4 regions of the Fictibacillus sp. 26RED30 genome follow, and region 2 is predicted to be linked to each of the others. Evidence: riboswitches for the same ligand, from Rfam matches in the RefSeq annotation. Region 2 holds a riboswitch; each other region holds the start of a gene.
What was found. A riboswitch is a leader RNA that binds a small molecule or an ion and turns the genes downstream of it on or off. The one in region 2 is predicted to bind thiamine pyrophosphate.
Positions count from the first base shown of each region.

Region 1: it holds a riboswitch for thiamine pyrophosphate, as region 2 does, so the genes downstream of both, tenI (thiazole tautomerase TenI) here and thiD (bifunctional hydroxymethylpyrimidine kinase/phosphomethylpyrimidine kinase) in region 2, are expected to answer to the same signal.
Region 3: it holds a riboswitch for thiamine pyrophosphate, as region 2 does, so the genes downstream of both, thiT (energy-coupled thiamine transporter ThiT) here and thiD (bifunctional hydroxymethylpyrimidine kinase/phosphomethylpyrimidine kinase) in region 2, are expected to answer to the same signal.
Region 4: it holds a riboswitch for thiamine pyrophosphate, as region 2 does, so the genes downstream of both, tenA (thiaminase II) here and thiD (bifunctional hydroxymethylpyrimidine kinase/phosphomethylpyrimidine kinase) in region 2, are expected to answer to the same signal.

Region 1 covers NZ_JACZDV010000002.1:310,181-317,654, reverse strand. Annotated here, with positions in the region: gene IHV11_RS14290 (YjiH family protein) at 126-1,424, shown strand; gene IHV11_RS14285 (Ig-like domain-containing protein) at 1,592-3,916, shown strand; TPP riboswitch at 4,030-4,136, shown strand; gene tenI (thiazole tautomerase TenI) at 4,206-4,826, shown strand; gene IHV11_RS21400 (FAD-dependent oxidoreductase) at 4,810-5,073, shown strand; gene IHV11_RS14270 (FAD-dependent oxidoreductase) at 4,961-5,851, shown strand; gene thiS (sulfur carrier protein ThiS) at 5,857-6,051, shown strand; gene IHV11_RS14260 (thiazole synthase) at 6,056-6,823, shown strand; gene IHV11_RS14255 (MoeB/ThiF family adenylyltransferase) at 6,820-7,474, shown strand, end outside.
Region 2 covers NZ_JACZDV010000001.1:2,223,542-2,231,015, forward strand. Annotated here, with positions in the region: gene clpP (ATP-dependent Clp endopeptidase proteolytic subunit ClpP) at 1-197, opposite strand, end outside; gene IHV11_RS11335 (hypothetical protein) at 213-422, opposite strand; gene IHV11_RS11340 (winged helix-turn-helix domain-containing protein) at 419-1,003, opposite strand; gene IHV11_RS11345 (hypothetical protein) at 1,201-1,440, opposite strand; gene thiW (energy coupling factor transporter S component ThiW) at 1,509-2,021, opposite strand; gene thiE (thiamine phosphate synthase) at 2,024-2,701, opposite strand; gene thiM (hydroxyethylthiazole kinase) at 2,698-3,600, opposite strand; gene thiD (bifunctional hydroxymethylpyrimidine kinase/phosphomethylpyrimidine kinase) at 3,587-4,399, opposite strand; TPP riboswitch at 4,498-4,603, opposite strand; gene IHV11_RS11370 (IDEAL domain-containing protein) at 4,971-5,201, shown strand; gene IHV11_RS11375 (DUF4349 domain-containing protein) at 5,333-6,238, opposite strand; gene IHV11_RS11380 (YecA family protein) at 6,433-7,461, shown strand.
Region 3 covers NZ_JACZDV010000001.1:1,855,008-1,862,481, forward strand. Annotated here, with positions in the region: gene IHV11_RS09455 (DAK2 domain-containing protein) at 1-1,326, opposite strand, end outside; gene IHV11_RS09460 (Asp23/Gls24 family envelope stress response protein) at 1,342-1,704, opposite strand; gene rpmB (50S ribosomal protein L28) at 1,939-2,127, shown strand; gene spoVM (stage V sporulation protein SpoVM) at 2,322-2,402, opposite strand; gene IHV11_RS09475 (thiamine diphosphokinase) at 2,507-3,151, opposite strand; gene thiT (energy-coupled thiamine transporter ThiT) at 3,148-3,717, opposite strand; TPP riboswitch at 3,809-3,915, opposite strand; gene rpe (ribulose-phosphate 3-epimerase) at 3,937-4,584, opposite strand; gene rsgA (ribosome small subunit-dependent GTPase A) at 4,584-5,474, opposite strand; gene pknB (Stk1 family PASTA domain-containing Ser/Thr kinase) at 5,477-7,474, opposite strand, start outside.
Region 4 covers NZ_JACZDV010000001.1:1,564,267-1,571,740, forward strand. Annotated here, with positions in the region: gene IHV11_RS08020 (DUF2238 domain-containing protein) at 1-374, shown strand, start outside; gene IHV11_RS08025 (hypothetical protein) at 464-763, shown strand; gene IHV11_RS08030 (energy-coupling factor transporter transmembrane component T family protein) at 793-1,590, opposite strand; gene IHV11_RS08035 (ABC transporter ATP-binding protein) at 1,574-3,025, opposite strand; gene IHV11_RS08040 (ECF transporter S component) at 3,039-3,620, opposite strand; gene tenA (thiaminase II) at 3,622-4,326, opposite strand; TPP riboswitch at 4,412-4,519, opposite strand; gene IHV11_RS08050 (manganese-dependent inorganic pyrophosphatase) at 4,655-5,584, opposite strand; gene IHV11_RS08055 (glutamate synthase subunit beta) at 5,690-7,168, opposite strand; gene gltB (glutamate synthase large subunit) at 7,194-7,474, opposite strand, start outside.

The DNA.
Region 1 (7,474 bases), on a different contig from region 2:
AAAAGGGAAGATAACCTATAAAAATTGTACAAGCACGACTCGTCATATTTCGAACTTTGTCCCGATAAGATGTAGAGAGAGCCTGACAAGTGCAGGCTTATCAAGCGGAAAGGGAGTTGGAAGTAATGAAAACTGCGGGTTCTTGGTCTCATTCGTTAAAATTTCTTTTGTTCAGTGCAGTTGGTATTTTCATGTTCTTCATTCCGATCACAGTGAAAGGAAAGTCGTCGATCCCACTCGATCACCTTGTAACGTGGGTAAGGGATACGGCGGGTGAAGCAGTGCCGCTTTATGCATTGCTCGTCATATTGCTCGGTGCTGTTTATCCGTTCTACAAAAAAACGTGGAACAAAGACCGAGTTACAACTACGTTCTCTTTGTTAAAAGTTGTAGGACTCGTTGCAGCTGTCCTTCTTTATTTTGAATGGGGTCCGAGCTGGTTAAGCGATCCGAACATGGGACCGTTCTTATTTGAGAAACTCGTGATCCCTGTTGGGTTGCTCGTTCCACTCGGCGCTGTATTCCTAGCCTTTATTGTGGGATATGGTCTGATGGAATTCATAGGGGTTCTTGTGCAAAAGATCATGAGACCTATTTGGAAAACGCCGGGCCGATCAGCGGTCGACGCCGTCGCTTCATTTGTTGGAAGCTACTCAATTGGTCTACTCATCACAAATCGCGTGTTTAAAGAAGGAAAGTATACGGTGAAAGAAGCAGCTATCATTGCAACAGGCTTCTCTACCGTTTCTGCAACGTTCATGATCATTGTGGCGAAAACGCTAGGTTTGATGGAGATGTGGAACACCTACTTCTGGACGACGCTTGTGGTCACTTTCTTAGTAACGGCCATCACAGTGAGAATTCGTCCGTTAAGCAGAATGGATGATACGTATTCAGGTGGGGAAGGTCAGCCGGAAGAAGAGGTGAATGAGAAATACTTGCAAACGGCTTGGAGAAACGCGATGGATTCATCTCAGAATGCTCCTGCATTTTTTACAAATATTTGGTCTAATTTCAGAGATGGCTTTCTAATGGCGATGAGTATATTGCCTTCCATTATGAGTGTCGGTTTAATCGCCCTTTTGTTGGCAGAATACACGCCTGTCTTTGATTGGCTGGGCTACGTTTTCTATCCGATCACATGGGCGCTGCAGCTTCCGGATGCCATGCTTGCTGCAAAAGCGGCTTCCATCGGTGTTGCTGAGATGTTCCTGCCAGCACTCTTAGTAGCGGAAGCGGCACTTGTCACGAAATTTGTAATCGGTGTAGTTTCTGTAGCTTCTATCTTGTTCTTCTCAGCGAGTATTCCATGTGTGTTGTCTACAGAAATTCCGGTGAGTGTGCCGAAGCTTGTGCTGATCTGGTTCCAGCGTACGGTGCTAGCGTTAATCCTAGCGACTCCACTGGCTTATCTGCTTCTATAAAAGATAGATTCGTAAGAGTGCTGCTGAAGTGTTTCAGCAGCACCTTTTTTATGTTATTTAGTAATCAAGAACTATTTTCTGAAATTATCAAAATATATCTTTATTTTTCCAGTTGTTATTGTATGATAATGAAGCAGTGATATGAATGGAATGGGGAGAAGAAAGAGTTGAAAAGGAAATTAGGTTCATTATTTTTAATGGCAGTTTTGGTGTTTAGCATTTTTCCTTTTACTAGTTTTGCAAACGATGACTTTCCGAGGTATGAGAGTTTATCAGTAAGTCCGCAACAAGCAAAAATAAACGAACAGGTTTGGTTTGATCTTTATGCACCTGATTCTGCCTATTTTATGCTGGAAGCGCGTCTCACGTATCTGTCTCCGCAGGGAGAAGAGCATGTAATTGAATTATCAGGTCCAAACCATTGGAAAGGACAGTTTACAGCTACTTCTTTAGAAGAAGTTGGTACGTGGCAACTTCAAAGTATTTATCTATACGATGACAGCTATAACAGTAGTACGTTTAAACGTGAACAAATTGAGCAACCTGAAGATTACGACTTTACTATATTAAATGAAGTGCAAGAAGTAGATGTAACAGCACCAACTGTGGATGCGATTACGTTTGAAAAAGAACAAGTGCAAGCCGGTGATTTTACAAAGGTTACTGTAACAGCAATTGATGATTCAGGAGTAGAGTGGATAACTCTTGGGCTTTATAATACAACTGGACGCGGAAATAATCACGTAACTGATTTTATAAAAACAGAAGATGGAACGTTTGAAGCCACGTGGTGGGTTCCGCAATTTACAGACCCTGGTGAATGGAGAGTGGATTGGGTAAATGCTGGTGATGCAGCAGGCAATCAGTATAGTTGGGACGATTATATGGGTGAGTACCCAGCATTCTTTGACACTATTCAAGTGATGAACGACAATCCTGACAATACAGCACCAACGGTATCAAGCATTCAATTTGTAAATGAAAGCGTAGAAGCAGGCAAAGATAATACCATTCAGCTTGTAGCAGAAGACGACATCTCTGGAATCAACTTTCTTTCAGTAGAAATGAGAAATGAGATGGGACAACGACTTTATATAGATGGAATCTATCCAGATGAAGAGGGTTCATGGTCAGCCAATTTTGTTGTTCCATCTTATATGAAAGATTCAACGTTTAAAGTTTGGAATGTATACACACAGGACAATGCAGGAAATGTTGATCATCAGTATTATGAAGAAGAGTATCCAGTTGGATTTGATACATTTTTGGTTATAAACGAGAACGACGATGTGAATGCACCAATGATTGAAAGTGTAACATTTGAAAAAGATTCAATGGTTACTGAAGATTCAAATACAGTAAGAGTTGCGGCAAGTGACGATAACAGTGGTATCGAAAGTATTGAGATTTACATGACGAGCCCTACCGGTAAAGGAGAAACGAGCACAGCCCTTTTTCCTAACGATGAAGGCATCTTTATAGGAGAGTTTACAATTCCGCCTTACACTGAACCAGGTGAATGGAGAGTTTCTAAAATTATCGCTAAAGACTTTGCAGGTAATGTTTTAGATAATAGGTATTCAGCAGAAAACTATCCAAATACATTTGATACGTTTTCTGTAGAAAACACGGAATTTGATTTTACACCTCCAACAATTAATAAAGTAATTTTCCAAACACCAGAAGTAAAAGGTAACGAAGAAGCAAAACTAACAATTTACGCTGAAGATTCTCAAACCGTACCAGCTTATATTGAAGTTGAATTAGTGAGTCCAAGTGGTACTCATATGTTAAAAGGAAGCTCTGATTATTTGGATGAAAGCGGATTGATGCACATCTCAATACCAATACCTAATGATGCTGAGTATGGAGATTGGCTTGTGAAACATATAAGAGTTATAGATTTAGCTGGAAACGAAGCGAATTATTCATACAGTAGTGATGACTATCCAGCTGAATTTGGTAAGCTTTTTGTAAACAACGATAAGATTGCTCCAAGCATCCCTTTTGTTAATGAAGTTAGCGATAATACTGCTATAATAACGGGCAATGCGGAGCCGCTTTCAACAATCACTGTTTTAGCAGATGGAGAGTTTTTGGCAAAAGGCAAGGCGACCAAAGATGGTACCTTTACCGTTGAAATCCCATCACAAAAAGTGGGCACATTATTAACAGTAAGCTCTGCTGATGCAGCGGGCAACGAGTCAGATGCTATTACAATTACAGTTTTAGATAAAACAGCGCCTAAAGCTCCAACCGTTGTTAAAGTGACAAAGGAAACGATTGCAGGTATGGCAGAACCGCAATCAACAGTTACAGTTACTGATAAAGTCGGAAATGTGATTGGTTCCTCTAAAGCAGATGAAAAGGGAAGCTTTGTGGTTAAGTTTATCAAACAAAAAAATCATGCCATTTTGTTTTTAAATGCAGCGGATGCTGCTGAAAACAAAAGTGATAGGGTAGAGGTTTATATAAAGGAAGCTAGAAAATAGATAAACACCAGTCAGAGTATCATACTTTGGCTGGTTTTTTGTACCTATTTTCTCCAACGGGTTGTGATGAAAGCCCTTTATCGATAGAATAGTAGTATAGAAAACTAAATAGTCATTACCACTAGGGGTGCCTTTGTTAAGGCTGAGATTAAAGTGAACTTTAAGACCCTTGGAACCTGATTTGGTTAGAACCAGCGTAGGGAAGTGGTGTGTGGATCAGATACTTCGCTATAAATATTAAAAACTGTGAAACCACCTCTTTGCTGCATAAAGGAGGTGGTTTTTTATTATGGAAAAACAGCTTCATGTAATTACTACGGGAAGGCAAAGTGATGAAGAGTTGGTTAGGATAGCGAAACTCATTCATCCGTACATCACGGCGCTGCATGTACGAGAAAAAACAAAGTCTGCGAAAGAACTCAGTCATCTTATCCATCTTCTGCAGAAAGCTGGAGTGCCTCCCTCTAAAATCATCGCAAATGATCGAGTGGATGTAGCGCTTTGTACAGGTGTAAAAGGTGTTCAGCTGACACACCACAGTTTAGATGTGTCACAAGTGCGAAGAGCTCTGCCTGAAATGATGCTCGGCTGCTCAGTCCATTCTGTTTCAGAAGCACAGGATGCTGAACAAAACGGCGCCGACTTCATCATGTATGGTCATATTTTTAAGACTTCTTCCAAACGTGATGCGGAGCCAAGAGGGTTAGATCAGCTCCAACGTGTGGTAGATCAAATCACAATTCCGGTCATCGCGATCGGAGGCATTACACCAGAAAACGTACGGAATGTCATCGGAACAGGTGCATCTGGAATCGCCGTGATGTCAGGCATTTTAGAAGCAAAATCACCACTACAAGCGGTGAAGCTGTACAAACAACAACTGGAGGTGTGGGATGCGCACAACGTATGATGCCATCATTATTGGAGGCGGCGTGATCGGCTGTTCCATCGCCTATGAGCTTTGTAAACGAAACAAACGTGTGCTGCTTCTTGAAAAAGAAACAGTAGGAAGTAAGGCGTCGAGTGCAGCAGCCGGCATGCTCGGTGCAGAGATGGAGTTTGAGACCGATCATCCACTCTATCGGCTCGCAAAAGAAAGTCGGGACTCTTTTACCCCTTTATCACAGGAGCTTTTCGATCCAGAAGGGGATTTATGAACTCGCGTTTACAGAGGAAGAAGCGGTTGATTTAAAAAGAGAAGCGACCAAGCGTCGAGATCAAGGTGAAGCAGTTTTCTGGCTCCCGGCACACGACCTGCTTAGGAAAGAACCTGCGTTGTCGCCACTTGTAAAGGGAGCTCTCTATTTTGAAAAAGATGCTCAAGTGTCACCTGTTAAGCTTATTCGTGCCCTATATCAGTCCGCAAAAATTCTCGGTGCCGAAGTTAGAGAGCATACCAGTGTGGTTCAGCTTCTCCAAACTGGCAACAGGGTGACAGGTGTCGTAACAACGAAGGAAACGTTTCATGCTGATTCCATCATAGTAGCTTGTGGGGTGTGGAGCTCGGATATAGAGCCTTCACTAAAAATGGTGCCAGTAAAAGGGGAATGTCTTTCCTTTAAAACGAAGCTTCCACTACTCACAGGTACTGTAAAATACAAAAACTGTTACCTCGTTCCAAAGCGAGAAGATCGAATTTTTGTTGGCGCGACAAGTACACCACACGTCTTTAATGAAGAGGTTACATTTTCAGGTCTATTTGAATTGATGGAGAAGGCAAAACAAATCGTTCCTGAACTAAGTGGTGCTGTTTTTGAAAAAGCATGGGGAGGCATCAGGCCCCAAACGCTATCCGGTCAACCCTATATCGGTCCTTCTCCACATAAAGAGGGGCTCATTCTTGCAACGGGGCACTATCGAAATGGCATTCTGCTTTCTGCTATAACTGGAAAAAGGATTGCCGACCATATTGAAAGCGAGGTATATCATTCGTGAAACTTATGATAAATGGAGAAACGGTCATGGTGCCAGACACTTTGCAGTCGATCACAGATCTGCTGAAGCACCTTAACTTACATGACCAAGTTGTGATTGCAGAAGTGAACGAAGAGATCATCAATAATCAAAAACAAAGTGAAACTCAAATAAAAGAAAACGACAAGATCGAACTTGTTCGATTTGTTGGCGGAGGTTGATTGTATGTTAAACATTGGACACTATTCCTTTTCATCTCGATTACTTTTAGGTACAGGCAAATACCCGGACTTTAAAACACAAAAAGAAGCGGTAGAAGCTTCTGGTTCAGAGATTTTGACGTTTGCGGTTCGTAGGATGAACATCTTTGAAGAAAGCCAGCCAAACTTTTTAGAGATGCTTGATCTGAAAAAATACACATTGTTACCGAACACAGCAGGTGCGAAAACGGCAGCAGAAGCGGTACGCATTGCAAAACTGGCGAAAGCATCGGGATTATGTGATATGGTAAAAGTAGAAGTCATCGGATGCGATAAAACGCTGCTGCCGGATCCAGTGGAAACGTTAAAAGCAACAGAAGAGCTATTAAAAGAAGGGTTCATCGTGCTTCCTTATACGTCAGATGATGTGGTCCTTGCTAGACGATTAGAAGAACTCGGTTCACATGCAATCATGCCTGCCGCTTCTCCAATCGGTTCCGGGCAAGGAATCATTAACCCGCTCTACTTAAAATTTATTATCGAGCAAACGAAGGTTCCGGTTATTGTTGATGCCGGTATCGGCAGTGCGAGTGACGCGATGATCGCGATGGAACTCGGAGCAGACGGTGTGCTGTTAAACACAGCCGTTGCAGGTGCGAAGGATCCTGTGAAGATGGCCCTCGCGATGAAAATGGCTGTAGAAGCTGGAAAGCTAGGGTATGAAGCGGGAAGAATCCCGAGAAAAGAAACGGCAACAGCGAGCAGTCCTTTAGAAGGGTTGAGTGTGAAGTGAATGAACGTTATTCAAGACAGGAATTATTTAGCCCGATCGGTATAGAGGGGCAAGCAAAAATACGGACAAAAAGCGTGCTCATCGTTGGCGCAGGCGCGCTAGGTGCGGGGAGTGCTGAAGCTCTTACACGTGCAGGGGTAAAACGGATTGTTCTTGTTGACCGCGATTACGTGGATTGGACGAACCTTCAGCGTCAGCAGCTCTATTCGGAAGAAGATGCGAGAAAACAGCTGCCAAAAGTAGTCGCTGCAAAAAATAGATTGAATCAGATTAATTCTGAAGTAGAAATTCAGGCACAAGTGATGGACATGGGGATTGAGGAAGCAGAAGAATTAATCTCTGGCATCGATCTGATCATGGATGCGACCGATAATTTTGAGACGCGGTTGTTGATCAACGATTTGGCGCAGAAATATAAAGTTCCGTGGATTTATGGAGCGTGTGTAGGAAGCTACGGAATTTCTTACACGATTTTACCTGGAGATGGACCGTGTTTGAACTGTTTGCTTGATAAGATTCCAGCGAACGGCCAAACATGCGATACGGCAGGAATTATCTCTCCAGCTGTTCAGATGGTCACCGCTTATCAAACAGCAGAGGCGTTAAAGATTTTAGTTGAAGACTATGCATCTATCAGGAAAAAAATCGTAA
Region 2 (7,474 bases):
GAGTTGATGTAGATGGAGATATCTTTATCCGGATCTTCAGCAGCTAAGAAGAGCAATTGAGCAACGATAGAATTTGCCACGTTATCATCGATCGCACTTCCTAGCATAATAATTCTGTCTTTTAATAAACGCGAATAAATATCATAAGATCGCTCTCCACGATTTGTCGACTCTACTACCATAGGGATTAAATTCATCTGTTTTCCTCCTAGTTAGGCTGCAATTGCCATTGGGTTTGTATTTGTTTTTGGTGAAACATGTATTTTACCAAATCCTGACGTGATAAAAATGATCTTAGCCGGCTCCTGCACCGTTTCTGTTTCTTTCACCTGTACTTCCGTTTTCATAGGAATGATGTTCGCACCCTCATTTGCCACTTCAGAATTGATCGGGATAACAGTACCTTTGCTCTTCTTATTCACGTTGTGCCGCCTCCTTCAGGTTTTGGATACATCGCCATTGAAACGTGATACACTTTTGCGTTCTCTTCGTTTGGTCTGTGGTGTTTTTGTATGAGAGTGGTGAGCATATCTGCATATTCCTGTAAAAATGCATTGCGGTGTTCCATGGTAGAAAGTGCTAGTTCCATTTCTACTACTGCGCTTGGTATCTCTTCTTCCTCCGATTGCTCCATTAAAGAAATGGCATCCCGCTTCATCTTCTCTGTAAGGGATAACACATGAGCAAGAGCGGTTTGATCTTGGAGTTTTTTTATCGTATCAGAAGAGAGACCTAATGAATCTGACAATAAAAAAGAACGGCCGGCACTTACATATAGAACTTCTACAAGGTTCCTAACATTCCTTGTGCCTGCGCGAACCACAAGGCCCACTTTTTCAAGTGCTTTAAGATGATAATTAATCTTTTGAGCGGAATCGTTCATTCTTTTTGATAGCTCTGTCGCAGAACGCGGCTCTTTTAACAAACTTATGAGCTCAGATCTTACAGGATGCAATAGTGCAGCTGCTTGTTCCGGTTCTGTGACAATAAACGTCTCTGGCATTCTTTGATTCCTCTTCACTCTCATCACCTCACTTCACAATAATATATGTTCGTTACATAAAAATATTTCTTTACGTAAAATTATTTTATTACGTTCAGTATCATTTTGTCAAAGATTTGAAAAAAATATACGTTTGCCTAAAAATAAAGAAAACAGACTGATTTTCATTTCAGCCTGCTTTCTATACATTATCCTTTTTATACAAACGGTACGATTCCAAGAATGAAAAAGACCGTGGCCATTCCTGTGTTCAACCAAAACTCAGTTTTTTGATTAAAAATTTTTCGCTCAACTGCACGAAAGATAAAGATCACCATCAAGATTGAAAATAATACAGTGGGATTTTCCCAAGTCTTACCGTTATAAATAGCTAAAAGCAGTCCAAAAAACATAAGAACCATCTCTGTATACACCCAGGGTTTTGGACGTTTTTTCATCCGATCTTCCCCCTATTCAGGTTGATAGTACACATTGTACGGTATGTGAGCCTATCCGGTGCATAACTTCATAGAGCTTTTTCTTCATTCGATCCTAGCCAGTTTTTTGCCGCTGCATTTTTAAAAAGAAGACGGAAAATTAGCAACCCGATCACTCCACCAATGATGGAGCTAACCAAAAAAGGAGTGACAAAAAAGAATGCACCCGTTTTTGATCCTAAGAAAACAGTAGCAACCGGCACTGCTATAACAGCTCCTATAATTCCAGTTCCAACCCATTCCCCTATTACTGCGAACGTGTATTTTTTTCCTTTTTTATAAAGGTAACCGGCCAAAAATGCACCGATCATTCCCCCCGGAAAAGCAAGCAGAGAGCCGATTCCAATTAAGTTACGAAGCAAACCGATACTGAATGCGACGATTACCGCCGGAATGGGTCCGAGCATCACACCAGCCATCACGTTGATCGCATGCTGAACGGGAAACGCTTTTGCTACTCCAGCAGGAATATATAACAAATGTGAACAGATCGTCCCGATCGCGACTAACATAGCCATTACAGTAAGTTTTTGAACAGATATCTTCACTTCACTTCTCTTTTCGCTGTTTGAATAGCAAAAAGCAGGTTGCTTGAAGCGGAAGAAGGATCAACTGCACCACTTATTTCTGAGATTAGAGCTACACCATCCGCACCTGCCTTAATGACTTCACTCGCGTTTTGCAGCGTAATCCCGCCGATACCAACAAGCGGAATGTTCACTTGATTGCTGCGAAGTTCTGCGATTAGATCAACGCCTACAGGTTTCTTCGCATCAGGTTTTGTACTCGTCTGATAGATCGGGCCAGCACCAATATAATCGGCTCCATGTTCGATGGCATCCTTCGCCTCAGCAAGTGTGTGAGCTGACACACCTAAAAGTTTACCTTCTGTTTCTTTACGAATATACGCCAGATTACCATCTGTTTGACCAACATGAAGTCCATCCGCATCAACAGCTTTCATCAAATCTAGGTCGTCATTCACGATAAATAGCACATCATGTTTGTGGCATATTTCCTTTGCACGCTTTGCCATTTCTAACTGTTTCTTACCACTCAAGCAGTTAACACCTTTTTCACGAAACTGAAACGTGGTAATTCCACCTTGAATCGCTTGCACAAGAATACGATAAAAATCTTCTGGTGAACAGCAGTTCTTCGTCCCTGCTACATAATAGAGTGATAGATCTTGTTGTAAACGTGTCTTTGCTTGAGTTTTCATCGGTTCGCTCCCTCCTTCAACACGTGATCTTGCCAGTGGATGGATCCGTGAAATATCTCATGAGTAGATTCTAAACTATAGAGCTGATCGAGAAGGTTTTGCTGAAAGCTTCCAGGGCCTTTGGCCGTTTTCACAGCCTCTTCAGCCGCCTTAGTGAGCATCAATAGCGCAAGTGCTGTTCGTTCTAGTATCGGAAGGTCAACTTTAGCTTTTGTAACTTCTTTTTTCCGATTTCCCTGATAGAGAGCTACCATTGATGTAGCAAAGCATCCTGTCCCGGTGACATAGGAGAGCATCGGATCTCCATGAGAAAGTACGATTGCTCTTTCACCATCTGAAATAACATCTTTAGTTCCAGTCATGGCGATAAGACAGCCTGTTTGCTTCGCAGCAGCTCTAGCAAGCTTGATGAGATCCTCTTCTGAGTTAGCTAGATCACCATCTACTCCTCTGCCTTCCCATGCGCCTTCAGCCAAAAACTGCATCTCAGCAGCATTACCGCAAATTGTCAGAATTGTTTGGGGTCTGACCCCCTTCAATTCTGAATATTCAAACAATAACTTCCTTACAAGCTCTTGCCTGAATGATGATAATCCTATCCCCACTGGATCGAGGACTACTGGCACTTCTGCATGCATTGCTCTTCGTAGAGCGAGTATCATAGATTTCGCTGATGCTTCATCTAAAGTACCGATGTTTAGTACTAAAGCATCGGCCACACTTACTGCTTCTTCTACTTCACATGCGTCATGCACCATCATTGGACTTCCTCCTGCTGAGAGGACACCATTAGCTAGAAAGTTCATGGTTACGTTATTCGTTATATGATGAACGAGCGGCTTTTCTTCTCTGATCTGTGATACGAACGTTTTCCATTCTTGTATTCTAGTATTGTTCATGTGTAACCCTCCTATAAGCGAAATGATTGACCGGTCCATGACCTGAACCAACATCAATTCCATGTTCGATAGCGGTTTGTATATATTTTTTTGCACACACTATCGCATTCTCTGCTTTCTTGCCAGAGGCAAGCTCAGCTGCTATAGCCGCTGAGAACGTACACCCTGTTCCGTGTGTATTTTTTGTTTGAATCCGCTTCTCTACAAGTTCGATCATTTCAATGCCATTAAAGACAAGATCTGATACAAATTCACCATCTCCAAAGTGTCCACCTTTAACAACAACATGATCAGCACCAGCGTCAAATAAAACTCTTGCCGCCTCAATTCTAGCTTCAATGCAGTCTATCTTTATCCCTGTTAATGCTTCTGCTTCTGGAATGTTAGGTGTGATGATTTTTGCGAGTGGAAGCATGCATGTTTTCATCGCATGAAGTGCTTCTTCACCTAACAGCGTTGCGCCTCCTTTTGCGATCATGACTGGGTCAACGACTACGTTCTCCCATTGAAATTCCCTTATCATATATGCTGTTCTCTCGATATACTCACCTGAAAAAAGCATTCCTGTCTTAATGGCATCCGGCGTCAGATCAGTCCCTATTGACTTCAACTGAGCTTCTAATCCCTCTATTGCGACTGGAAATATCCCTTGGACACCTGTTGTGTTCTGAGCAGTAACTGCAGTAAGAACCGACATACCGTACACACCTAATTCTTGAAACGTTTTTAAATCAGCCTGAATGCCTGCTCCCCCGCCACTGTCTGATCCTGCGATCGTGAGGGCTTTACTAACTTTTATCAAATGTGCCATAACTTCTACCTCCTAGTTGTCTATGCAAAAAAGCCACCCGCTTATTTAGCGGGTGGCTTAAATTTTCAAATCATAAAGGAAACGATAGTTTATCCACGCCGCTTCCCTACGCCAGTATGAACTGGATCAGGTTCAAAGGGTCGAAAGTCATAACCTTCTCTCAGCTTAGAATAAGCACCCCTAGCGAAATAACAATATTGAGTTAACACAATCCTACTCATACATAAACAATAATGTCAATATTTTTTAGGTTATCGGTTTCAAAAAGTTTAACCCTCTTGAAATACGGGGAAATAATAACTAACACAGAATTACAACATAAAAAACATAGAAATAAAACATTCGTAACAAATAGTTTTTACCAGAAATAAAAATTACAATTCATTAACATTTTTCCCAGAAGGTGGTGAAAGAAAGGTACTTTAGAAGCAATAAAGAAATTTTTTCTGAATTTTCAAACAAAATGGTTGTCATTAGGCATCTTGCTCAGTATACTAGTAGAAACCTAGAAACATAAAAGGTTAATTGGATAGGGAGATAATTTAAGGAGGGAAACAGGATGAAAGACAAAAATGCTTCTTTTAACAAGAACCAAAATGAAATGGTGCAGTACAAACAACAAAAAAGAGACCCATTTGCCTTCAGCCTTATTGCCCAAATGGTACTGGATGAGGCCCTTCACAATTATTACAGAGAATATTATGAAAGAGAAATTGACAATGCCTTGGATACAAAAGATAAAGAACGATTCATGAAATTGAGCGCAGAGTACAAAGCGTTTCTCAGTTAGTGCTTTTGGGCGGCACACTCTCTAAAAAGGTGCCGTAAAAGCCAAAACACCCTTTCAGCAAACGGTGGAATCATCCGTGCTGCAGAGGGTGTTTCTGACGTCCCCGTTACTGACAGGTTAAAACCTATTTTTTAAGTCAAAGTTGTCGGTGATTCCGGCTTTTTCTTTTGCTCTTTTTTCCGTTTCAACCACCACATATAAATCACAATGACTACGATCACCCAGATCGGCGCAAGACCCAATAAACTTACTACAACAAACGAAATAGCAGACATTAAAAAGTTAACTGTATCCATAAATAGGACCTTTGTTTTTGCCCACGTATTTAAACCTTCTGTTTCAAGTGCTTTCGCATTTAAATTTTTCACTTCAAATTGTATCGTAACAGTTGAATAATCACTTTGGTTTTGTAAAAAATTCAAACGACCCTCTACCTGTTCGATCTCTTCTTGAACAGCAGCCAGATCACCCGATATCTTCAACAAATCTTCTGTTTTCTGAGCATTCTTCATGAATGCTTCAAGCCGCTCTCTTACTTGTTGTTTGGCTTTTAACCGTGAAGATAGATCAACGTATTCTTCCGTAACATCTTCTCCACGAATATTTTCGTTTGGAGTCCCCTTACTCAAACCTCGAACCTCGTCTAAGAAAGGACGAAAATTTTTCATCGGTACACGAACAACCATCACACCAGATTCATAATCTTTCTCTCCTGTACTCGTGTTCGACTCAACCATATATCCGTCCATTGTCTCTAACTTTTTCCGAACGGCTTCCATAGAGGTTTGTAATCTATCTACTGTAATCTCAAGATCAGCGTGATAGATCACTTTTCTTTGGTTCTTCATTTGTTGCTCATCTTTTCCTTTTTCAGATTCAGAACTCTGACTTTCTTCTGTAGAGGTATCCATGTTTGCTTCAGACTTGCTGCCACTATCTCGGTCTATTGCTTTATCACTCTTTGAACTGCTATCGCTGCTGCATGCACTCAACAAAAACACAGTTATGAATACCCACATTTTCCATCTCTTCCACATATCGTAATTCCCCCTTTCTCGCTTAGACGCTCTCTACAAGAAAAAGGTTTCAGTTCCCAAAAAAACCAACCTATTGAATGATTTTTTCCGAGACATTTTTGTGATAAAATAGTGTCTGATGATTTGTAGTTTGAAAAAAAACCGATTTATGCTAGTATGTACAGGATAAGTAAGTGGTTTACTGGAGGAATAGCATGTCAATGATAGGAAGAAATGATCCGTGCTATTGTGGCAGCGGAAAAAAATATAAAAAATGTTGCTTACATAAAGAAGAGCAAACACGTGAAGTATCCTTTCATCAAGAAGGACTCATCAAATATGCTCTAGAGAACTATCAGCAGGATTTAGCTGCACGTACTTCTAAGTATGTGAAAAAATACCCTGTTGCTAAAGAGCAAGAACAAACATACGCAAACATTGCCGTTTGTTGGGAGATCTTTTGCTCCGAGATTAAGGAAAACAAGACCCCTGTTCAACTTTATGTAGAAAAAGTGAAAAGTTCTGTTAAACCAGAAGTAGCTGAAATTCTAGCTGGCTGGACAACTGCTGCACCTTCACTATATAAAGTTTTAGAGCAAAAGACAGGATTCATCTTTACCGTTCAGGATATTTGGACAGAGGCGGTGTATGATGTCACGATCAATGCTGCTGAAAAGCCAAAAACAGAAAGTGCACTACTTGGAACACTCGTTTCAAACGGAATCAACCATGAGTTTTACGTTGGATATGTAGAAATGCCGATGACTGAACTTCCGCCGCTAAAAACAGCGATAGAAAAGATTCAGCCTCACCAAGATCCAAAAGTTACATTCAAGAACGAATTCCCTGCTGTTCTGCAACTCGCTTTGATCGATATTAGTGCTGGTGTACCTCAATCTCAAGTTGAGAAGAAGGAAACTGACGCTACATCTACCAAAGTTGAAAAACCAGAAGAAACAGCGGATTTTAAAGATGAAAAATACAATGCTGTAACCGAGCTCGTTAAAGCGAATGCCGAAACAGAAGTTGTAGAAGAAGCAGAAAAGCTTTGGAGTGAGTACGTTACAGAAAGCAAACCTGCTATTCGTAAAGAAGAGATTTATGCGGCTGCACTTGACTATCTCGTTTCAAAAGATATTCGAGGAATCGCTTCTACTCAAGCAGAAACAGCTAAAAAATATGGTGTCTCACCTGCTAGTCTATCCTCACGATATCGTGAGATGAAAGAACTATTAAGCGTATAAACTTTTTTTCACT
Region 3 (7,474 bases), 370 kb from region 2:
CTCTGCCATATCAGCAGAAGGATTGAAAGCTAATATAGAAGCGATACCTTGTGGCACTGTTTTTGTGCGGATGATCACAACTTCTTCATCAACAACACTTGCAGCTTGTTCAGATGCCATGATGATATTGCTGTTATTCGGAAGGATGAACACTTTCTCTGCGTTAACCTCAGAAATTGCTTTTACGATATCTTCAGTACTTGGGTTCATCGTTTGTCCACCTTGGATAACTGATGCGCCCATCGATGAAAACATCTCTTCGATTCCTTCACCCATTGCAACAGTAACGATTCCGTATTCCTTTTTCTTTTCAGAAACAGGTTGTGAGTACGAAGGGATAACTTCGTTCTCGCTCTCTAAAATCGCTGAGTGCTGCTCACGCATGTTTTCGATCTTGATGTTGATCAAGCTGCCATAACGATGTGCAAGTGTTAGCATATTACCAGGTTGCTCCGTATGGATGTGAACCTTTACCACGTCTTCATCAGCAACGACTAGTAAGGAATCACCATGTTGACTTAACTCATTACGGAAGTTGATCTCATCGAATGGATTACTTTTTATCTTTTTATCTTCGAACCTTACCATGAACTCTGTACAATATCCGAAATGGATATCTTCCGTCTTCATGTGCATCTGTGCTTTATGATGCTCTGCGTTAACAAGTTCGCCCATCGAAGGAGCGTTAACAGATACTTTCGGCAGCTCTTTGCCTTCAAGTACAGCTAAAAACCCTTCATAAACAGTGACTAACCCTTGTCCACCAGAATCAACAACGCCAACTTCTTTTAGAACCGGAAGTAGATCAGGAGTACGGTTTAAGGAAGCTTTCGATTCTTTAACAAGCTCTTTCATAATGTATAGAATATCGTCTGATTTTTTAGCTTCTTTAACTGCTTTTTTTGCAGCGTCTTTAGCTACAGTTAAAATCGTACCTTCTACTGGTTTCATAACTGCTTTATAAGCAGTTTCTACACCTTTATCAAATGCATTGGCAAATTCAGCAGCGTTAATCGTCTCTTTTCCTTCGATTGATTTAGAGAATCCTCTAAACAACTGTGAAAGAATAACACCAGAGTTTCCACGCGCTCCCATTAATAAGCCTTTAGCAAAAGCACTGGCAACAGCGCCAATTTGACTAGACGTGTTTTTTTCTACTTCTTTTGCACCAGAAGTAATCGTTAAGTTCATGTTCGTTCCTGTATCGCCATCTGGTACAGGGAAAACATTAAGTGCGTCGACCATTGCTGCATTCCGTGTTAAGTTTGAAGCACCCTCGAGTACCATTTTTGAAAACTTTTTTCCATCTAATACTTTTAAAGACACAAAACTTCCTCCTAACTAAGGGGTTGTCACCCTGACACCCTGAACGTAGATATTGACTGAGTCAACCGCCAAACCAAGCATTTGATCCAGGGTATATTTCACTTTGTTCTGAACGTTATGAGCCACTTCAGAAATCTTTGTTCCATAACTAACGATGATGTACATGTCAATATGTACTTCATCCTCTTCTTGTCGAACAACGATCCCTCGGGAGAAATTTTCACGTCCTAAAAGTTCAGTTATTCCATCCTTTAATTGCTTCCTTGATGCCATGCCAACAATTCCGTAACAATCAATTGCTGCTCCACCGGCTATAGTGGCAATTACTTCATTAGAAATATCAATTTGACCATAGGTTGTTTTCATTTCAATGGACATGCTTATATCCCCCTTTAATTTGTTAAATGGCTAACAAATATTTTACTATACATCAGCCTATTTTGAAAGGACTACTACATTTCACACTATGTAAATAGTATTGTCAAGGAAATTTACTTGAAAACCTTTTACGAATATGTTGCATTGCTACTGAAGTCATGCTAATATTATTTAGTATTTAACATACGATTGAATTGATGCAAAGCTTTTTTGCTGTAAAGGAGGTTCACCTACATGGCTCGTAAATGTTTTATTACTGGAAAAGGACCTAAAACTGGTAACAAGCGTTCTCACGCAATGAACAAATCAAAGAAAAGCTGGGGAGCTAACGTCCAAAAGGTTCGTATTCTTGTGGACGGAAAGCCTAAACGCGTATACGTATCTGCTCGTGCCCTTAAATCTGGCAAAGTTGAACGTGTATAAATAAAAACAGCAGCAACCGCTGCTGTTTTTTTCTTTGCCCAAAAAGCTCTTTGATGACCAAAATAGATTCAAGCGGACAGTATTTTCTTTAAACTGGACAGTAAATCATCCAATCTGGAGCGGAAAGCAACTACTTTCATAGAACCACTCATAAAAAACAAACAAAAAAAGCGCACAGGCGCTTTTTTTGTTTGTTATCCTTTTTTGAAAGAACCTAAGACGGCACGTACGAAGCCTCCCAAAAATTTAGGAAGTTTAATGGTATAAAATTTCATCTTACCCCTCCTCCAGGCCCATAAAAAATGATAAGAGCTAAACAATAAATACTTTATTCCCCTTTTTATAAAAAGGTGCTTTGGGGCCTGTATTCCGTGATTTTTTAATCACGGCTCTTTACCATCAATATTATGCCGGAGTCAAAAGAATAAGTACCACTTTTATTTACAAGCTCATTGGAAACACATAACGATGAACCAGCCTGAAGTTTAGCTTGGTCTAACGGGTATTTAAATCCCTCTAAGGTGATGCCTGTTACTGCTTCACTTTGAGCTAGAAATGAGATATATGAGTATCTGTGATCTTGCTCAATTTCATAACATCCAGGTAGATGAAGTGAGATCTCATTCCTTGTATCCTTAATCCTTACATCTGCATGATTGTTCCGACTTTTAAATAAAAGTTGGATGTTCATCAGTTCGTGATCTAACCTTCCACCAGTCGCACCGAATATGAGTATTTGTTCTGGATTCTGTTTCAACGCCCACTCTAATGCGATCTCCATGTCAGTGGAATCTTTTTCTGATCGGTATTGATTCACTTTTATCGAAGAGTTCATTATACTTCTTCTCTCATCATCTGAAACAGAATCGAAATCACCAAATGCATACAGTGGAAAGATATCATTTCTCAATAAAAAGAGGGTTCCTCTATCGACACCGATCCAAATATGATCCGATGATAGATCATATGGCTTCAAATCAGGAATCAAATGCTCCGGACCTCCTGCAACTATGCTTATCTTCATGCTGCTTGATGGCGACCGTTATGAGCAGCGTGCAGTAGTTTAGGAGCTGTGTTTGTTAGTAGTATAACGACTAGAGCAGTAATCCCGAAAATAACGACCATGAACGACCCGTTGTATAAGAACGAATAGAGCCATATGTTCATCTCTTCTGCTAGATCACTAAAGAATATAACCCCTGATAATACATGTGAGATCGTTCTTAACAAGCAACCTACGAAAATTCCTATAACCATCAAGAACGTTCTCCTGCTGGCACCTTGAGTGATAGACGGTGCAAATGCCCCCGCAACGCCCGCTAGAGCGAACGCTAACGGATAGTCTAAGATCATCTGTGCTGGATGAATAACGTAAGGATTCACAAGAAGCTGAAGCAGTCCTACAGCTAAGCCTGTAAGCACCCCTGCCTTTAGCCCTCTTCTAAAAGCCATTAAAAAGATTGGAACCATCTCTAACGAAACAGAACCACCTTGTGGCCAAGGACCAGCAAATTTAATTAAACCTAAAATCAATGATAAAGCAGACATGATAGCGATTTCTGTTAATAATGATATGTTGTTTGTTTTCATACATGATAACCCCCTATTTTCTATGCTAAAAGAAAAACAAAAAAAGCAACCGGCATGTGAGCTCGGTTGCTTTTTAGATATACATTCAAAAAGTCATACGACTCCACATCCCTACGCAGGTATGATCCAGCTTCAGGTTCAAAGGGTCGGGAGAACACTCCCCTCTCAGCCCTTTAAAGGACTCCCCCTGTGGTTGCTTATTTAATTTTCTTTAATCAATTATACACCACGAATGGCTTTTATTGCATCCTTTAAATCTTTCTTCCCATAAATGGCAGAACCAGCAACTAATACATTCGCACCAGCTTCCACACAAAGACGAGCTGTTTCTGGATTTACGCCGCCATCAACTTCAATCTCAACGTTCAATCCTTGTGTTTGTACGAGATCGGACACTTCTTTGATCTTGGGCACTACGCTCTCTATGAACGCTTGTCCACCAAAACCAGGATTAACAGTCATTAGCAATACAAGGTCAACATCTTGTATTATGTGTTTGATAGAATCGACTGGTGTTGCTGGATTAATCACCACACCCGCTTTTACACCTTGTTGTTTAATAAGTTGAACCGTTCGATGTAGATGAGGTGATGCTTCAACATGCACAGAAATAATATCAGCACCTGCTTTTGCAAACTCTTCAATGTATCGATCTGGATTTTCAATCATGAGATGTACATCTAACGGAAGTTTTGTAACAGGTCGGATCGCTTGAACAACAAGTGGTCCAATCGTGATGTTTGGTACGAAATGGCCATCCATCACATCAACATGAATATAATCAGCACCCGCTTCTTCTACAGCTTTTATATCATCGCCTAACCTTGAGAAGTCAGCCGACAGAATAGATGGAGCTATTTTAATCATCAGTACCTCCGTTTTTGATCTTTAATTTCTTGTAAAAAACTTACGTAATGGTCGTAGCGGAACTTTGGAACGACTCCGTCCTCTACCCCTTTTTTAACTGCACATTTCGGTTCAGACGTATGTGAGCACCCTCTAAATTTGCAATCGCCCCGAAGCTCGTCCATTTCTGGGAAGTACATCGATAAGTCTTCCGCTTCAATATTTAAGAAATCTAGCGAGCTGAACCCAGGCGTGTCAGCAACTAAGCCATTACCAAAGAGAATGAGTTCCACATGACGAGTCGTGTGCTTCCCTCGGCCTAAATGGCTTGAAATCTCATTTGTCTCAAGCATAAGCTCTGGATTGATCGCATTCAAAAGGGAAGATTTACCAACTCCAGACTGCCCTGCAAACACGGTAACTTTATCTTTGAAAAGTGGATAGAACATTTCAAGACTATCATCTGTTTTCGTCGAAGTTGGAATGACTTCGTAACCTAATGTTTTGTACGCCTCTATATAATGGTTGATTTCCTCGATCTCTTCAGGTTTCTGTATAAGATCCATTTTTGAGATACAAATAACAGGTAAGATATCGTTCGCTTCAATATGAACAAGGAAGCGGTCTAATAAAAGCGTGCTAAAATCTGGTTCTGTAGCTGAAAAAACTAGAATGGCTTGATCCACGTTCGCGATAGGAGGACGAACTAGCTCGTTTTTGCGTTCCTTCACATCAAGAATGTATCCATCTGTAATGTTGCTTGACTCGTATTCTACCCAGTCCCCTACCAATGGATTTACTTTCTTTTTGCGAAAATTACCTCTTCCTCTGCATTGGAAAACTTCAGCCTTACCATTTTCCTTAACGTAATAAAAACCAGCGAGCGCTTTAACAATTCTTCCTTCAGGCATGCTTAATCACCATCGTCCCCTTCCTCATCATCATTATTATCATTACTCATTCTTGCGTTAGCACTTTTAGCATCATCATAGTTTATCGTCTCCGATTCCTCTTCTTTTCCGTTGATATATACAACGTAAGAAGCAGAACCTCCCTCAGCGATCGTCAGAGGCAGCTGATATTTCTTTTTGTCTGTAATCTGTTCTTCAACAAAAACTTCATTTGAAGCGTTTTTATCGGAATATACAATCCTTACTGTAACTGGTTCTCTTCTGTTCTTCTTATCTAGCTTAACTTCGATATCCTTTGTCACTGTACGGTCTTCGGCGGGTGGTTCCTCTTCAGCAGGAGGCTCTTCTGACTCTTCTGGGCCATCAGAAAGAACGACAGAGATCGTTGCTCCTTTTTCTACTTGCGTAAAAGGAGATGGCTCTTGTGAGATCACTCTTCCTTTTTCGACCGTATCAGAAAACTCTTTTGAAAATTCAACGGTAAGACCAGCATTCTTAGCAAACGTATTTACATCTTGTTCTGTCGCACCTATTAAGTTTTCAACTTGAACGGTTGGTGTTCCAGAACTAACTGTTAGTGTAACTTCAGTTTCTGCAGGTGTTACTTTTTCATCACGATCAGGACTTTGTTCGAGCACAGTACCTTCTGGCTCTGTGTCTGATTCTTCATAGTCGATATTGATCTGTGAGAAGCCATCTTCTTTCAAACGTTCTTTCGCATCTTCTATATTATAGCCTTCTAGATCAGGCATATTTTCCTTTTCAGGTCCTTTTGATACGAATAACGTAACGATTGCTTGCTGTTTCACTTTTGTTCCTGGAGATGGATCTTGCCTTACTACAAGACCTTCTTCAATCTCGGGATCAAATACTTCCTGCCGTTTCACTTCAAGCCCTTCGGCTCTCAAGCTATCAAAAGCATCTACATATTCTTCTCCCGCTACATCTGGAACACTGACTTCTTCAACATAAAAGATAGAAGGCATCATCGTGAAAGCAGCTATTCCCGCACCGCCTAACAAAAGAAGTGATATAAGTAAAATAAGCCACCAGTTTCTTTTCTTCTTAGGTTTTTCGGGCTTTTTCTCTTTTTCTTTTTCTCTTTCTTCTTCTGCTTTCTTCACAGGTGTTTCGATTGGTGGCACGACTATAGGAGGAATGTACTTTGTTTTCTCATCTTCCTCGTTTTCTTCGTTCCACTTTTGTTCATACATACGGTCTGGATCTAACGCTGAACTCATATCCCTCAACAGTTCATCAGCACTGTCATATCTTCTTAAAGGATTTTTCGCCAACGACTTTAAAACAATATTCTCCACACTCTGTGGGATTTCAGGATTCAATCTTCGTGGTTCGATCACGTTTTCTTGGAGATGTTTTAAAGCAACCGACACCGGCGAATCTCCAACGAACGGAACTCTTCCTGTAACCATTTCATAGAGTACTGCTCCGAAAGAATAGATATCAGATTTTGCGTTCGCGATACCGCCTCTTGCTTGTTCAGGCGAAAAGTAGTGAACAGATCCAAGAATAGAGTTTGTATGCGTGATCGTTGCTGAAGTAATAGCGAGCGCAATTCCAAAGTCTGTTAACTTTGCTGTACCGTTATCAGTAATTAATATATTATGCGGTTTAATATCGCGATGAATGATTCCATGATCATGAGCGACCGCCATACCTGAAACGATCTGCTTCATAATATGCAGAGATTCTTCTACCGAGATCTTGCCATGTTCTTTTATGTATTGCTTTAGTGTTTTTCCCTGCACATATTCCATCACGATAAAATAGATCTCTTCATCTTCTCCAACATCATAGATACTCACAATGTTCGGATGGTTAAGACTCGTTGCTGATTCAGCTTCTCTTTTAAATCGTCTGATGAAATCTTCGTCCTTATTAAACTCAGATCGTAGAACCTTTACTGCTACATCTCTATCTAATATTAAATCTTTTGCTCTATAAACGATGGCCATTCCGCCGTCACCGATAACTTCTAA
Region 4 (7,474 bases), 660 kb from region 2:
ACGTTCCCTTTTTCGATTGGCTGCAGCAGCACTATGATTTGAACCGCAATCACTATGATCGCTTTGGCCACTTTATGAAAGGTTTGTTGGCGATTGTTATACGCGAGATTCTGCTTTTAAATACACCTTTGCGTTTAGGAAAATGGGTCCAATTTATTGCAATAAGTATTACGTTGGCAATAGCAGCACTCTATGAAATTGTTGAATGGATCGCGGGCAAGATAGCAAAACGTGAAACAAAAGACTTTGTTGGTGCTCAAGGAGATATTTGGGATGCTCAATGGGATATGTCACTTACGCTACTCGGTTCACTCCTCGCATTGCTATTGCTCACTTCATGGCATAACAAGTTGATTAAAAAAGAAAAAAGGTAATTTTATTGTTTCATTAGTATTAGATCAATTTGATGCAAACCCTTCTATTGTTTTCTTTTTTTCGTCATAAACAAAACTGAGGTGAGAAAATGCAAAAAGTAAGCTCGACCGTTTGTACATTTATTGCGGGGTTTCTGTTGTTCTTTGCATGGTCTGGTTATTTAAAGGATGAGTTTAATATAAGTGAGTATCGAGGTTTCATCGTTAAAAAGGAAAGAACGGATAAAGTAATTAGCATTGGAGATTCATTCGTAACAGAACCACATTACATGGTTTTCTTTGAGAATGGTAAGAAGCTTCGTGTATCTAACGCTATATATATGAAGATAAAAGAAGGCAGACATACCGTGCTGATGAAACAAAATGATAACATCATCTTAATGAAATAAAGAGACTGAAGGAATATAGTTTCAGTCTCTCAATCAGATAAATATCTCACATCCGTGTTTGGTAGGAATGGATAGTGGTTAGAAAGGAGATAGGCGAGTCCTATCAGAACAAGAAAATAGCATAAGAATATTAGATCATTTCTTGAAAAACCGACCTCATAATAAAAGGTCCTTTTTCTGTTCGATTGAAATCGTTTTGCTTCCATTGAAACGGCTATACGATAAGCTCTACGAATGCTTTGTGATAATAAAGGAATCGCTAGCCTCTCTATTTTTTTAAGCAAGTGATTTTTTTGTTCGATTCCTCTAACTCTTTGAGCATTGATAATAATTTGGTATTCCTCAATCATGATAGGGATTAATCGAATGGCTGCCATGAAGCTATAAGCAAACTTCGGTGGCAGTTTAAGTTGTTGCATGAGAGAATAAAACAGCATAACTGGTTTGGTAGTTAAAGCAAATATCAATCCAAGTATCGCAAATGATAAAGCTCTAAATCCTAAATGAATGCCTCTTATCAAACTCTCCTCTGATATTTGAATATATGCCCATTTAAACAAGATCGTTTCTCCCTTTCCAAATAGAATCATGGAAGAAGAAGTTGATAGAAAAACAAACAAAAAGGGCAGAGATAGTAAGAGTAATTGCTTATAAGAATATCCTGTACCAAATATAAACAATGTTAAGATCACGCAAGAAAAACCGACCATGAAGTTAAGATAATGAATGTTGATGGCTAATATGAACAGACCCAATATTGTTAGTAGTTTTAGAGATGGATTTATGCTGTGTAACCAAGTGTACTTCCCACTAAATAATGAATTCATGCAGAATCCCCCTCTGTACGTTACCACCTTTATTGAGTTGAAGATCAGTTACAATTCTACCGTTCTGTACCTCCCATAACCGTGTTGCAAAACGTTCGGTAATATGATGATCATGTGTGACCATGAGAATGATCGTTCCTTTTTGACGCTCTTGTTCGATCATTTCCAAAATCTTAAACGTGTTTAAAGAGTCCTGACCAAAAGTTGGTTCATCAAGAAGCAAAATATTTGGTTTTTGTAAAAAAGCAGTGGCCACACTTAGACGTCTCTTCTGACCAACAGATAATTGATAAGGATGCTGCTCCTTTTTGCTTGTCAACTCCAGAGAAGAGAGTATCTCTTTTACATCGGATTCAATTTCTTGGTCGTTTTTTAATCCATAGGTTATTTCATCATGAACTGAATTTGTTAAAAATTGATATTCAGGGTTCTGAAATACGAGGTAAAGAAGTCCAGAGATGTCTTTCGTTTTTCGAATAGGTACATCATTGATAAAATAGTCTCCAGATGTTTTTATGAGCTGCATCAGAGCCAATAATAATGAACTCTTTCCTGCTCCGTTTTCACCCATTATTGTGACCCATTCTCCTGAATGGACTACTAAGTGATCTACCACGATCTTAACTTCTTTGTTTCGATATCCTTTGAAAATCTGTAACTTCATGGTGTTTGGTAGTTCTTTCTTGTTATTCATGATTGGTTCTCGTTTATAATCATCCCATGCACCAGGGTACCAAATTCCAAACTCTTTGATCTTTTCCTTATAATGAGTAAAGACCATTGAAGTGTTTCCATCAGCAAGAATTTCTCCATCTGGAGTAAATACAATGAGACGATCAGCGAAATCTAGGATTTTCTCAATTTTATGTTCAACAATGATCAACGTCTTATCTTTCCATATTCTTTTTACCGTTTCCCAAATTTGTTCTGTACCCTTTTCATCAATAAAAGCAGTCGGTTCATCTAAAAATATGACATCTGGTTTCAGTGCTAATACAGATGCAATCGCTAATCGTTGCTTCATCCCACCAGATAGATGTTGAATCGGTGTATGAATGTTCTCAAGCTCAAGACCAACCTCTTTTAATAAAGAACAAATCTTGCTAGACATCTCTTCACGAGGCACTTCCAAGTTCTCAAGAACAAATGCTAATTCTTCATCAACATAGGGCATACAGAACTGAGTATCAGGATCTTGAAATACAAATCCCCATTGATCAGGGATTTGTATGTCATCACATTTCATAGGAATATCAATTGTTCGTGGTACTAGTCCAGAAAGAACCTGCAACAATGTGGATTTGCCACATCCGGAGGTGCCAAGAAGAAGCACTTTTTCACCACGATTAATAGACAAACTCATATCTCTAAACAGCATTTTTGATTCGCCTGGAAACTTTAATCTCAGATTTCTCACAGAAGTTACGCTTGTCATCCAACCACCTCAGTTATTGATCTAACGCTTCATGATCCTTTTTTGACGAAGATCGTACTAAATTCGTCACACCTGTAGCCTCTAAAGCTTTTGCGATAGAAACGGCAAACAATCCTGTAAACAAGATAGAACCGATTATTCTAAATACGATAAATAATGTTAGATTCCATGTTGAAAGATCACCGATATATCCTTTGTAAAAGTCCATGATTAAAGATCCTGTACATGAACCTAGTGCAGCAAGTGAGATGATGAAAAGGTCAAATCGTTTATAACGAAATGCGAATAGGATAAATTCTGCAAACAATCCTTGAATGAGTCCGTATAGTAACACTTCAAGTCCAAATTCAGAACCCATCAAAAATTCTCCTGAAGAAGCAGCAATTTCAGCCAATAGGGCAACTCCAGGCTTTCGAATGATTAGGAATGCAACTGTCGCCGCCATGAACCACATCCCATATATCAACTGATCGATGTGAAGGCCAAACGGTTTTACGGCATAATACAGAGGTCCCCAAATCTTATACAGTATGCCAAATGCGATAGAGATTACGATTGTTACAAGGATATCCGTTAACTTTAACCCCTTTTGCATACTACCCTTCACTCCCGATCGTCGACGTGGTCAGGCTGAATGGAATCGTCCATTTTTCCAATGTATAAGCCATCTCCCAGAAGGAATACTCATACTGACAACTGATCAAGAAATGTTGAATCATCTTATTTCTCTCCACATCGCTTGCTTTTTCAGCCAATTGATTCAGTCTATCAATCTGCTCTTGTACAAGTTCTGTGAACCATTCACCGCCATATGCAGCGATCCACTCTTGATAGATGGGTTCTTGTGGTGTCGCCCCTTTGAATGTTTCACCAATCTCTTGATAGATCCAATAACAAGGCAGAATGGCTGCGATAATTTCTCCCAAACTTCCAGACTCTGCAACTCGGTAAAGGTGAGATGTATAATGGTAAGCAGTGGGAGCAGGTTCAAAATCAGCTAGTTCTTCTTCTGTCACTCCAAGCTGTTTCATAAATGTCTCATGAAGTCCTAACTCCGCGTCATTTGTACCTTGTGCATGTGCTGCCATTCTAGAAGTCGTATACAAATCCTCAGCTCTTGCAGCCCCCATCGCTTGTATTCTTGCAAAATGAGATAAATAATACGAATCTTGTAATACATAGTACCTGAAGCGTTCTAAAGAAAGGTCACCATCTGCAATTCCCTTCACAAATGGATGTTGAAGGTTCGCTTCCCAAATAGAAGCCGCTCTTTCTCGCAAGATATCAGTAAATGTGTTCATATGAATCCTCCTTGTTTTATCCAACAAAAAAACCACTCTCAGCTAAGAAAGTGGTTGTATATGGAGAATTCAAAACAGGAATAAAGACTCCGCAACACCACTTCCCTACGCTGGTATAATCCAGATCAGGTTCTAAGAGTCTCAAAGTCGCACTTTGATCTCAGCCTTATAAAAGGCACCCCTAGTGGTTCGTTTTTATATAGTTGGTTTCTGTCTTAAATGATAGCAGTCTCTTTTAGATTGTCAACTATTTTTAAGAAACACGACCTTTGTATAACAAAGTAAAAGGGCAAAGCCGTAGTATGGCATTACCCTTTAAAATCTTCATTTATTTGCTCATCGCTTCTGTTAAAACAGGTACGATTTGTTTTTTACGAGAAACAACACCTTTAAGGATGGCTGTATTGTTTTCTAATTTAACGTTATAAGCTTCTTCAACAGATTGTGATCTCTTACCAAGAGCTAACGCTGTCGAATCATTTGTTAAAATATCTGTTACAACAAACATGAACAGGTCTAGACCTTTGTCAGCAATCACTTTAGTAATCGCTGATTCCAAGTCTTCTTGATGCTTTAGTACATCGCTAGCATCAACCGTATTCACTTGAGCAACTTCAATTTTGTTTTCACCAATGTTAAATTCTTTAGCATCAAGTGAAATCAATTCTTCAACAGATTTATCACTTAAGTCAGCACCTGCTTTTAGCATTTCTAGACCGTACTTTTCCGCATCTACACCAGCAATTTCAGCAAGCTCGCGTGCTGCGGCAACATCTTCTTCTGTACAAGTAGGTGATTTAAACAACAATGAGTCAGAAATAATGGCAGAAAGCATAAGTCCGGCAATGTTTTTCTCAACTTGAACGCCTTTCTCTTTGTACATCTTGTTTAAGATTGTAGCTGTACAGCCAACAGGTTCAGCACGATAGTATAAAGGATCGCTTGTTTCAAAATTCGCGATACGATGATGGTCAATAACTTCTAATACTCTTACTTTGTCAATGTCATTTGCACTTTGTTGACGTTCATTATGGTCAACTAAGATTACCGCGTTTGCTTCAGCAGAAACATGTTCAACTAAACGAGGAAGTTCAGCTTTAAAATAATCTAATGCATATTGTGTTTCACCATTGATCTCACCTAGGCGAATAGCTTCTACGTTTTGTCCTAATTTAGTCTTCAAGTCAGCGTAAACGAGAGCTGATGTAATCGTGTCAGTATCTGGATTTTTATGTCCAAAAATAAGTACTTTTTCCATGCGTCTACTCCTTATAAATAAAAGAATTGTTTTAGCCTAAGCCCTATTTTATCATATATAAAAAGCTTTTGGCTTTTGGAGTTTATTGTAGCATGGAAAAAAGTATTAAGGCAAAATCGTACTTCCCATCAACGATAGATCCACTTGACGTGCACAATCACGTCCTTCTTGGATCGCCCAAACGATTAAACTTTGACCACGTCTAGAATCACCTGCTGCAAATACTCCATCTACATTTGTTCTATAGTCACCATGTTCAGCATCTACTTTGTTATGTTTAACTTCAACACCAAATTCTTTTAAGACTGGCAGTTCTGTACCCTCAAAACCGATCGCGATGAAAACAAGATCAGCTGGCCAGATTTTTTCAGATCCAGGAATTTCTTCAAAAACCATATTTCCTGCATCATCTGATGTTCTTTTCATCTGAATCGTATGAAGTTCTTTTAATCGACCATTATGATCTGATACGATTTTTTTCGTTTGAACGGAGTACTCTCTTGGATCATGTCCATATTGAGCAGTAGCTTCTTCATAGGCATAATCCATTGTGAAAATGTTAGGTTGCTCTGGCCACATGTTTGCATCACTGCGCACATCAGGAAGTTTAGGGTGCTTACCAAATTGAACTACACTCTTACACTTTTGTCGAAGAGCCGTTGCCACACAGTCAGCACCAGTATCGCCACCACCAATTACGATTACATTCTTACCTTCTGCATCAATAAGTGGTTCAGAAACTTCGATGTTCAACAGCCTCTTCGTTGCTTGTGTTAAATAGTTCATAGCAAAATGAACACCATCAGCTTCTCTTCCTTGAAGAGTTAAATCTCTTTGTTTCTGTGCACCTGTACATAGAATTATAGAATCATATTGAATCTTTAGTTCCTCAGAGGTAACATCTTTTCCCACCTCTGTGTTAAGAATAAAATCAATACCCTCTTGTCTTAATAATTTGATTCTTCTTTCCACAACATCTTTATCCAACTTCATATTGGGAATTCCATACGTTAACAATCCGCCCGCTTTGTCTGCTCTCTCATAAACGGTAACAGAATGCCCCGCTTGGTTCAGCTGGTCAGCAGCAGCAAGTCCAGCTGGTCCTGAACCTACAATAGCTACTTTTTTTCCTGTTCTTCTTTCTGGAATCCTAGGTTGGATCCAGCCGTTTTCAAACCCTTTATCAATAATTGCTTTTTCAATGTTCTTTATGGTTACAGCAGGTCCAGCTAATTCAACTGTACATGATCCTTCACAAGGAGCAGGACAAACCCGTCCTGTGAATTCAGGAAAATTGTTTGTTTTCATCAAACGATCAAGCGCTTCTTTCCATTTTCCGCGATAAACCAAATCATTCCACTCAGGTATCAGGTTGTTAATAGGGCAGCCTGCAGCAGCCCCATTAATCTCGATACCAATATGACAAAAAGGTGTACCACAATCCATGCATCTAGCGCCTTGCCTTTTTAACATATCTTCTGGTTGTTTTTTTGTATACTCTTTCCAATCCTTAAGACGTTGGAGAGGCTTTCTCTCTATCGTTTCTTCTCTCGGGTATTCCAAAAATCCGGTTGGTTTTCCCATGTAAAATCTCTCCTCTCATCTCAATTTATTTCAGGATTAATTTTGTCGGTCCAGGTCTGCCACTTGCTTTCGCTGCGCTTGAACCTGCTTCAAAAGCGTTCATAATCGCTTCATCTTCGGAATATCCAGCTATTTTCTCTTCTTCTATTTTCTTAATCATTTCTTTGTAATCATGTGGAATGACTTTCACAAAATGTGACTGTTCCACTTTCCAGTTTTGAAGGATTGCTGAAGCTTTTTTACTTTGAGTGTATGAAAAATGATTAATAATCATCTGCTTGACTGTTTCTGTTTCTTCAGAATCCA